DNA from 2 places in the Aquabacterium sp. J223 genome. Region 1 is predicted to be linked to the other one. Evidence: predicted binding sites of a transcription regulator. Region 1 holds the regulator's gene; the other holds the start of a gene.

Region 1 (4,839 bases):
AAGAAATGGCCTATGGCTGGCTGCAGGCCCGGCAGGAGGCGAAGGCCGAGCGCAACGGCGACCTGCTGTTCGCGCTGGCCGAGAACAGCGCGGTCACCCGCGCCACGGCCGCCGACCCGCGGGCGCTCAGCCGCCAGCAGGCCGCCGTCGCCCAGTGGCTGTCGCGCCGCTACCAGGTGGCCCCGGAGCCGCTGAGCCGTCTGGTGCAGGAGGCCTGGCGCGTGGGCCAGAAGGCGAACCTGGAGCCCACCCTGATCCTGGCCGTGATGGCCATCGAGTCGCGCTTCAATCCCTTCGCCCAGAGCCCGGTGGGCGCGCAGGGCCTGATGCAGGTGATGACCCGCGTGCACGACGACAAGTACCAGCCCTTCGGCGGCAAGCACGCCGCCTTCGACCCGGTGACGAACCTGCGCGTCGGCGTCCAGGTGCTGAAGGACTGCATTGCCCGCGCCGGCAGCCTGGAGGGCGGGCTGCGCCATTACGTCGGCGCGGCCGGCCTGCCCGACGACGGCGGCTACGGCGGCAAGGTGCTGGCCGAGCAGGGATACCTGCAGCGGGTGGCGGCCGGCAAGTCGGTGCCGGTGACGGCGCCGCTGCCGACCTTCGTCAAGGCCGACCCGCCCGCGCCGCGAGACGGCACCCCGGCCGTCCCGGCGGCCGACGAGCGCGTCGCCCTGCTCGACCGCTGATCCTGCGCCGCCCGGAGGGGCCGACGTGCGATTGCTACACTGCGCGCCGCGCGACTGGCGATAGGGACCGGCCCGAAAGGCACGGTACCCGAGGTGGATCACCACCGGGGAGCGCGAAGGCCGCCGCACCGATCCCCGTTGCGTGCCGGCCGCATCAGCCGTTCGCCTGGGCAGCCCTCAACCCGCCCGCTGCCGTCCGCGTGACGGCCGCCCGGTGTGGCGCGATGGCCCTTCGTTCTGAAGAGGACTGCCGAATGTTCGACCGTACCCATTCCACGCTTGCCGCCGTCGACCCCGAGGTCTGGGCCGCCGTCCAGGCCGAGAACCGCCGCCAGGAAGCGCACATCGAGCTCATCGCCAGCGAGAACTACACCTCGCCCGCGGTGATGCAGGCGCAGGGCTCGCAACTCACCAACAAGTACGCCGAGGGCTACCCCGGCAAGCGCTACTACGGCGGCTGCGAGCACGTCGACGTGGTCGAGGAACTGGCCATCGCCCGCCTGAAGCAGCTCTTCGGCGCAGCCCATGCCAACGTGCAGGCCAACTCCGGCTCGCAGGCCAACCAGGCGGTGTTCTTCGGCCTGCTGCAGCCGGGCGACACCATCATGGGCATGAGCCTGGCCGAAGGCGGGCACCTGACCCACGGCATGCCGCTGAACATGAGCGGCAAGTGGTTCAACGTGGTGAGCTACGGCCTGAACGCCGAGGAGGCCATCGACTACGACGCGATGGAGCGGCTGGCCCACGAGAAGAAGCCCAAGCTCATCATCGCCGGTGCCTCGGCCTACAGCCTGCGCATCGACTTCGAGCGTTTCGCCCGCGTGGCCAAGGCCGTCGGCGCCTACTTCATGGTCGACATGGCGCACTACGCCGGCCTGATCGCCGCCGGCGTCTACCCCAACCCGGTGCCGCATGCCGACGTCGTCACCTCGACCACCCACAAGAGCCTGCGCGGCCCGCGCGGCGGTGTGGTGCTGAGCAACGACGAGGCGGTCGCGAAGAAGATCAACAGCGCCATCTTCCCCGGCATCCAGGGCGGCCCGCTGATGCACGTCATCGCCGGCAAGGCGGTGGCCTTCCAGGAGGCGCTGCAGCCCGAGTTCAAGGCCTACCAGCAGCAGGTGGTGAAGAACGCCGCCGCGCTGGCCGAGACGCTGGTCGAGCGCGGCCTGCGCATCGTCTCCGGCCGCACCGAGAGCCACGTGATGCTGGTCGATCTGCGCGCCAAGGGCCTGACGGGCAAGGAAGCCGAGACACTGCTCGGCCTCGCTCACATGACCTGCAACAAGAACGCGATCCCGAACGACCCGCAGAAGCCGATGGTCACCAGCGGCATCCGCCTGGGGTCGCCGGCGATGACGACCCGGGGCTTCAAGGAAGCGCAGGCGCGGGCCACCGGCCACCTCATCGCGGACGTGCTGGACAAGCCTCACGACGAGGCCGTGCTCGCCGAGGTGCGCGCCAAGGTGGCCGCGCTGACGCGCGACTTCCCGGTCTACCGTTGAACGACGCGCACCGCGGACGGGGCTGACGCCGGCATGCGCTGCCCCTTCTGCAGCCACACCGAGACCCAGGTCGTCGAGACCCGGGAATCGGACGAGGGCGACGTGGTGCGCCGGCGCCGCCGCTGCCTGAAATGCGACAAGCGGGTCACCACCTACGAGCGGCCGGAGATCGCGCTGCCGTCGGTGGTGAAGAAGGACGGCTCGCGCACCGACTTCGACCGCGCGAAGCTGCGGGCGTCCATGCTGCTGGCGCTGCGCAAGCGGCCGGTCAGCATGGAACAGGTGGACGCCGCGCTGGAGCGCATCGAGGACAAGCTGCTGACCAGCGGCGCCCGCGAAGTGGCCTCCTCGCGCCTGGGCGAACACGTGATGCGGGAACTCAAGCGCATCGACAAGGTGGCCTACGTCCGCTTCGCCTCGGTCTACCGCAGCTTCGAGGACGTGGACGAGTTCCGCCAGCTCATCCGCGACATCTGACCCTCCGCCGGGGGAGGCGCCGCCCCCCCCCCCCCTGCGGGTGCCGCCGGCCGCCCTTCGGGGGACGCGCGGCCGGCGGCCGGTTCCTACAGTGAGGTCCATCCCACCCGATGACCGTCACCCGAGGAGCCGCCATGACCACCACCATCGCCGCCCGCACCGCCCGCCGTTCGTCGCGCCTCAGCCGCGGGGTGACGATGGTCGAGATGGGCATCGTGCTCGCCATCGTCGCCGTGCTGTCCTGCGTGGCCGTCGCCAGCACCCGCGGCATGAAGGACCGGCAGCTGCAGCAGGGCGTGGCGGCGGAGCTGGCCGGCGACATCCAGTGGCTGCGCATGGAGGTCAACAGCCGCGCCCAGCCGCTGCGCCTGACGCTGGACCGCAATGGCCGGGGCAGCTGCTACATGATCCACAGCGGCCCGGCGGACGCCTGCCGCTGCGAGGCCGACGGCCCGGCGCTGTGCAGCGGCGAGGCGCACCTGCTCAAGGCGGTGTACCTGCCGGCGCAGCTCGGCGTGTCGGTGGCCAAGATCGGCACCGGCCGGTCGACCGAGGTGCGGCCGGGCAGGCTGACCTTCTCGCCGACGCTGACGGTGGAGGTGGCCCGCCAGGGCGGCCCGGCGATCCGCCACGTCGTCGCCATCACCGGCCGCCTGCGCAGCTGCGCCGAAGGCGGCGCGGTCCAGGGCCTTCCGGCCTGCTGACCCCCTTGAACAGGGGGGTGGCCCGGACTGGCGGCCATTTGCCCGGGACAAGCGGCACGGCGCCGTGAACCGTGAAGCACCGCACGATACGTTTCGCATCATGCCGTTGCCAACCGACCGCGCCGCTGCCCGTCGGCGCGGTTTCACGCTGATCGAACTGATGCTCGTCATCGTCGTGCTCGGCGTGCTGGGGCTCGTCGCCCTGCCCTCCTACCGCGACGCGGTGGTGCGCAGCCGGCGCGCCGACGGCGTGGCGGCGCTGACGGCCGTCCAGCAGGCGCAGGAGCGCTGGCGCTCCAACCACCCCAGCTTCACCACCAGCCTGGCCGACCTGCGGCTGGCCAGCACGTCGCCGAGCGGCCACTACGTCATCGACATTCCCTCGGCCAACGGTCGCACCTACCAGTTGCGGGCCACCGCGACCGGAGGCCAGACGGCGGACGCCGACTGCAAGACGCTGCTGCTCAAGTTCGACGAGAACCTGTGCGTCGACGGCGTGTGCCACGGCATGGCCACCGAGCACAAGGCCATCACCGCCGCGGGCGTCGAGTACCCCGCCCCCCGCTGCTGGAACCGCTGATGCGCCGCCGCTTGTCGTCATCCGGCTTCACCGTCGTCGAGATGATGGTGGTGGTGGTCGTGGTCGCGGTGCTGCTGGCGCTGGCCGTTCCCTCCTTCACCGACCTGCTGGCGCGGCAGCGCCTGGCCGCCGCCGGGGCGGAGCTCGCCTCCAACCTGCAGCTGGCTCGGTCCGAGGCACTGCAGCGCCAGCAGCAGATCGGCGTCGCCTTCTCGCCGGCCGATGCCTGCTACGTCGTCTACCCCATGAAGGCGGCGGACGGCTGCGATTGCCGCACCCATTTGTGCGACGTCGGCATGAAACCCATCAAGTTCACCACGCTGGAACCCGCATGGGCCATCCACCTGTCCACCACCGCGCCGGTGCTACAACTGGTGCCCGACCGAGGCGCGCCGGTGGCCGCGGTCAGCGTGACGCTGACCCACGGCCGGGCGGGCAGCCTGGTGGTCACCATGGCGCCGTCGGGTTCGGTGTCCGCGTGCGCCAACGGCGCGCCCCTGGGGAGCCTGCCGACATGCTGAACAAGATGCCCGCCCGCGGCCAACGCGGCCTGTCGCTGGTCGAGCTGATGATCGGCATCGCGGTGGCGCTGTTCATCCTCGCGTCGGCGTCGGTGATGATGGCCGGCCAGCTCAACGAGAACCGCCAGCTGCTGCTGGAAACGCGGGTGGACCAGGAGCTGCGCGCCGCGGCGCAGGTCATCACCCGCGACCTGCGCAACGCCGGGTTCTCGCAGGAGGCCGCCAAGCAGGTGAACTACCTCGGCGCGGGGCGCAACGCGTTCGCCACCCGACTCGAGGTCGGCACCGAGACCGAACCGACCGAGCAGGTCAACCTGGCGGTCGCCGACGACGATGTGTCGGCCGTGCGCGACTACGGCGTCG
Region 2 (4,839 bases), 1.4 Mb from region 1:
GTCCTTGGCCGGGATCTTCTTGAACAGCTTGATCTCGCCGCGCTCGGCCTTGGCCTCGTAGGCGGTGTAGGCGGCCTCGAAGTCCTTGCCGAACTTGTCGTGCAGGTCCGGGCAGGTGCTGGGCGAGAACAGCGTCCACTCGCCGCCCTCCATCACCCGCTTCATGAACAGGTCGGGCACCCAGTTCGCGGTGTTCATGTCGTGCGTGCGCCGGCGGTCGTCGCCGGTGTTCTTGCGCAGTTCCAGGAACTCCTCGATGTCCAGGTGCCAGGTCTCCAGGTAGGCGCAGACCGCGCCCTTGCGCTTGCCGCCCTGGTTGACCGCCACCGCGGTGTCGTTGACCACCTTGAGGAACGGCACCACGCCCTGGCTCTTGCCGTTGGTGCCCTTGATGTAGGAGCCGAGCGCGCGCACCCGGGTCCAGTCGTTGCCCAGGCCGCCGGCAAATTTCGACAGCAGCGCGTTCTCCTTCAGCGCCTCGTAGATGCCGTCCAGGTCGTCGGCCACCGTCGTCAGGTAGCACGACGACAGCTGGCTGCGGCGGGTGCCGCTGTTGAAGAGGGTCGGCGTCGAGCTCATGAAGTCGAAGCTGGACAGCACGTCGTAGAACTCGATCGCACGCGCCTCGCGGTCGATCTCGCCCAGCGCCAGGCCCATCGCCACCCGCATGAAGAAGGCCTGCGGCAGCTCGATGCGCTGCTCGTCGATGTGCAGGAAGTAGCGGTCGTACAGCGTCTGCAGGCCAAGGTAGTCGAACTGCAGGTCGCGCTCGGGCTTCAGCGCCGCGCCCAGGCGGGCGAGGTCGAACTGCAGCAGCTTGTCGTCCAGCAGTTCGGCCTGCACACCCTTCTTGATGAACCCGGGGAAGTACTCGGCGTAACGATCGGCCATCTCGGCCTGCACCGCCTCCTCGCCCAGGATCTCCTTGCGGATGGTGTGCAGCAGCAGCCGCGCCGTGGCGCGGGTGTAGCCGGGGTCCTTCTCGATCAGCGTGCGCGCGGCCAGGATGGCGGCCTTGTAAACCTCGTCCAGCGGCACGCCGTCGTACAGGTTGCGACGGGTCTCCGCCAGGATGGGCTGCGGCTTGACCTCGTCGCCCAGGCCGGCGCAGGCCGACTCCACCAGCGCCTGCAGCCGGCGCTCGTCCAGCGGCACGCGCTGGCCGCCGTCGGTGACGAAGAGCTGCGGGGCCGCCGCGGCCGGCGCCTCGCCCTGCCGGGCGCGCTCCTGCGCACGGCGCTCCCGGTACAGCACGTAGGCACGGGCCACCTCGTGGTGGCCGCCGCGCATCAGGCCGAGCTCGACCTGGTCCTGCACGTCTTCAATGTGGAAGGTGCCGCCGCCCGGACGCGAGCGCAGCAGCGCGCGCACCACCGACTCGGTCAGCCCGTCGACGGTCTCGCGCACGCTGGCCGACGCCGCGCCCTGCGTGCCATGCACCGCGAGGAAGGCCTTCATCAGCGCGACGGCGATCTTGCTGGGCTCGAAGGAGACGACCGCGCCGTTGCGGCGAATGATCTGGTAGCCGTGGTAGGCGCTGCGGGCACCACGTGACGGGTCGGAGGCCGGCGTGGCGATGAGCGGGGCGGATTCGGTGCTGCGCGAGAGGTCGGCGGTCTGCATGCGGGGTCCTTCTTCTGACAATTCAGGCCATGCGGCGGCGGGAGCGGAGCGTCGACGTCGGTCAGACGACGGCGCACAGGGAGGGTGGGGTCGCGCGCATCGGGGCGCGCGAATGTGGACAACCATGTGTAGAAGCCGTGCACCGGGCGTGGATGGTTCGGGACATCGGGTGCACTAGCTATGGTGTCGAGCAGGGTGAATTTACCCCATATCTAGCGTTCGCGGGAGATCCGCAACGGAGGTGCGCGTGCCCGCAACTCCTCTTGACGGCGACCGTCCCCGGCCGCTAAGAGCGGTCTCGTTCAGGCGGCGAAGTCGAGGCCGCCTGCGACGCCCGAGGCACCGTGCGACGGCCCCAGCGACGCCCGCAACCGGGCCCAGTCGAAGCCCGGTCCGGGGTCGGCCTTGCGGCCCGGCGCGACGTGCTCGTGGCCGGCCACGGCGGCGATGGGGTACGCCTCGCACAGCGCGCGCGCAAGCGCGGCCAGCGCGTCGTACTGCGCGGGCTCGAAGCGCTCGCCCTCCAGCCCCTCCAGCTCCACGCCGACCGCGTAGTCGTTGCAGTTGTCGCGGCCGCGCCAGCTCGAGCGCCCCGCATGCCAGGCCCGGTGATCGCAGGAGACGAACTGCAGCGCTTCGCCGTCGCGCCGGATCACGAAGTGCGACGACACCTGCAGGCCCCGGATCTGCCCGAAGTAAGGGTGCGCGTCCCAGTCCAGCCGGTTGGTGAACAGCTGCTCGATCTGCGGCCCGCCGTAGACGCCCGGCGGCAGGCTGATCGAGTGCAGCAGCAGCAGGTCGACCGCGACGCCGGCCGGCCGCGGCCCGAAGTTCGGCGACGGCACCGCCCGCGCGCCGGACCACCAGCCGTCGGTCCAGCCCGTCGACGCGCCCAAGGTCAGGGCCCCTTGTCCAGCGGACCCAGTCCGAGGTGGTCGGCCACGTTGATGCCCAGCCGCGCCATGCGGTAGCGCATCTGCCGCAGTGACAGGCCGAGGCTGGCACCGGCGGCGGTGCGGTTGAAGCGGTGGCGCTCCAGCGCCCGCACGAGGATGTCGCGCTCCACGTCGTCGAGGTGGGCGACCAGGTCGGTGGGCAGCGGCGCCTCCCCGGCCGCCACACCCGGCGGTGCCGCAGCCGGCGCCGGCGCGGCGGGCGCCGCGTCCAGTTCCACCAGCTCGCTGTCGACGAACACGTCGTCGGGCAGGCCGAGGTCGGCGCGTTCGATCACCTCGCCGCTGGACAGCGCCACCGCGCGGTGCAGCAGGTTCTCCAGTTCGCGCACGTTGCCGGGAAAGCCGTAGCCGGCCAGGTGCGCCAGCGCCTCGCGCGAGAGCATCGGCCGCGGCGACACGCCGGCGTCGCGCGCGATGCGCTGCAGCACCGCATCGCACAGCGACGGCAGGTCCTCCAGCCGCTCGCGCAGCGGCGGCACCCGGATCTGGATGACGTTGAGCCGGTAGTACAGGTCCTGCCGGAAGCGGCCGGCCATCACCTCGGTCTGCAGGTCCTTGTGGGTGGCACTGACCAGCCGCACGTTGACCGGCTGCTCCGCCGTCGCGCCCACCGGCCGCACCGCGCGTTCCTGGATCACGCGCAGCAGCTTGCTCTGCATGGCCAGCGGCAGGTCGCCGATCTCGTCGAGGAACAACGTGCCGCCGTTCGCCGCCTGGAAGAAGCCCTCGCGGTCCTCCTGCGCGCCGGTGAAGGCGCCCTTGCGGTAGCCGAAGAACTCCGCCTCGAGCAGCGCCTCCGGGATGGCGCCGCAGTTGACCGCGATGAACGGCTGGCCGGCCCGCGACGACACCTCGTGGATGGCCCTTGCCACCAGTTCCTTGCCGGTGCCGGACTCGCCCTGCACCAGCACCGGCGCCATGCTGCGGGCCACCTTGTCCACCAGCGCCCGCACCTGCTGCATGGCCTGCGACTGGCCGACCATGCGCGCCAGGCTGACGGCCACCGGCGCCGCGGCTTCGGCGCTGTTCACCACCGCCGCCGGCGGCACCGGGCTGCGCCGCACGGCGGGCTCGCCCGCGGCGGCGGGGGCCGGCGCGCCGCCGGCCGACGGCAGGCTCGACGGCACCACGGTCGGCCCGCCCTGCGGCAGCCGGCCGAGCGCCGACGCCACCACCTGCCGGAACTGCCGCAGGTCCACCGGCTTGGTCAGGTAGTCGAAGGCGCCGCACTTGAGCGCCTCCACCGCGTTCTCCGACGAGCCGTAGGCGGTGATGACGATGGTCTTCTCGCGCCGGCCCCGCTCCTCCAGCGAGCGCAGGATGTCCAGCCCGCTGCCGTCGGGCAGCCGCATGTCGGTGATGACGGCGCTGTAGGTGCGGTCGCGCAACTGCAGCAGCGCGTCCTGCACGGAGCCGGCGGTTTCCACGTCGTAGCCCTCACGCAGCAGCGTGAGCTCGTACAGCGTGCGCAGGTCCGGCTCGTCGTCGATGACCAGCAGGCTGAAGTGCGAGGGAGGAGAGGTCGTCACGTGGAGGAGGTGGCCTCGGACCCTGCAGCATCGCCGCCGCGCATCAGCACGACGAACTCGTTGCGGCAGTCCTCGTCCGGGTCCCGCAGTCGGTAGTCGATCCGTGCGCCGTAACGCCCGCACAGCTCGCGGCAAATATACAGGCCGAGCCCGGTGCCGCGGCTGCGCGTCGAATAGAAGGGCTCGAAGAGGTAACGCTCCACCTCCGGTGCGATCGGCTCGCCGTCGCTGCGCACGGCCAGCCGCACCTGGCCGTCGTCGGCCCGGTCCAGCCGCAGGCGCACCGAGGCCGGCCGGCCGCTGGCATGGCGCAGGCCGTTGTCGAGCAGGTTGACCAGCACCCGGCGCAGGTGCTCGGGCTCGAAGCGCACCGGCAACGATTGCGACGGCCAGACGGCCTGCAGCGGGCTGCTGCCGTCGGCGGGCAGGCGGTGCGCACGCCGCCAGTCGTCGACCATCGCGGCCACCGCCTCCCGGGCGTCGAAGACCACCGGCGCCGGCGGCACGCCGGGCGCCACCTCCATCACGTCGTCGACGATGCGCTTCAGCCGCTGCGCGTTCTCGCCCACCATGCGCGTGAGCAGGCGCTGGCCGTCGCTCAGCTCGTCTTCCTCCAGCAGTGCGTTGGCCTGGGTGATGGCGGCCAGCGGGTTGCGGATCTCGTGCGCGATGCCGGCCGACATGCGGCCCATGGCGGCCAGCTTGGCGTCGCGCGTGCGCGCCTGCACCAG

The links. The regulator NrdR, encoded in region 1, represses ribonucleotide reductase genes. The targets are predictions, from matches to a motif close to CACNANATNTNGTG.
Region 2: LRS07_RS21550 (ribonucleoside-diphosphate reductase subunit alpha) is a predicted target of NrdR. The motif match lies at 1,796-1,809, and genes of this name have one in related genera.

What each region holds. Positions count from the first base shown of each region.
Region 1 is NZ_CP088297.1:3,166,898-3,171,736, forward strand. Features, by position in the region: gene LRS07_RS15040 (lytic transglycosylase domain-containing protein) at 1-689, shown strand, start outside; ZMP/ZTP riboswitch at 730-868, shown strand; gene glyA (serine hydroxymethyltransferase) at 944-2,194, shown strand; gene nrdR (transcriptional regulator NrdR) at 2,228-2,671, shown strand; gene LRS07_RS15055 (pilus assembly FimT family protein) at 2,806-3,375, shown strand; gene LRS07_RS15060 (type IV pilin protein) at 3,476-3,955, shown strand; gene LRS07_RS15065 (GspH/FimT family pseudopilin) at 3,955-4,476, shown strand; gene LRS07_RS15070 (PilW family protein) at 4,470-4,839, shown strand, end outside.
Region 2 is NZ_CP088297.1:4,583,728-4,588,566, forward strand. Features, by position in the region: gene LRS07_RS21550 (ribonucleoside-diphosphate reductase subunit alpha) at 1-1,623, opposite strand, end outside; gene ampD (1,6-anhydro-N-acetylmuramyl-L-alanine amidase AmpD) at 1,926-2,519, opposite strand; gene LRS07_RS21560 (sigma-54-dependent transcriptional regulator) at 2,522-4,108, opposite strand; gene LRS07_RS21565 (two-component system sensor histidine kinase NtrB) at 4,105-4,839, opposite strand, start outside.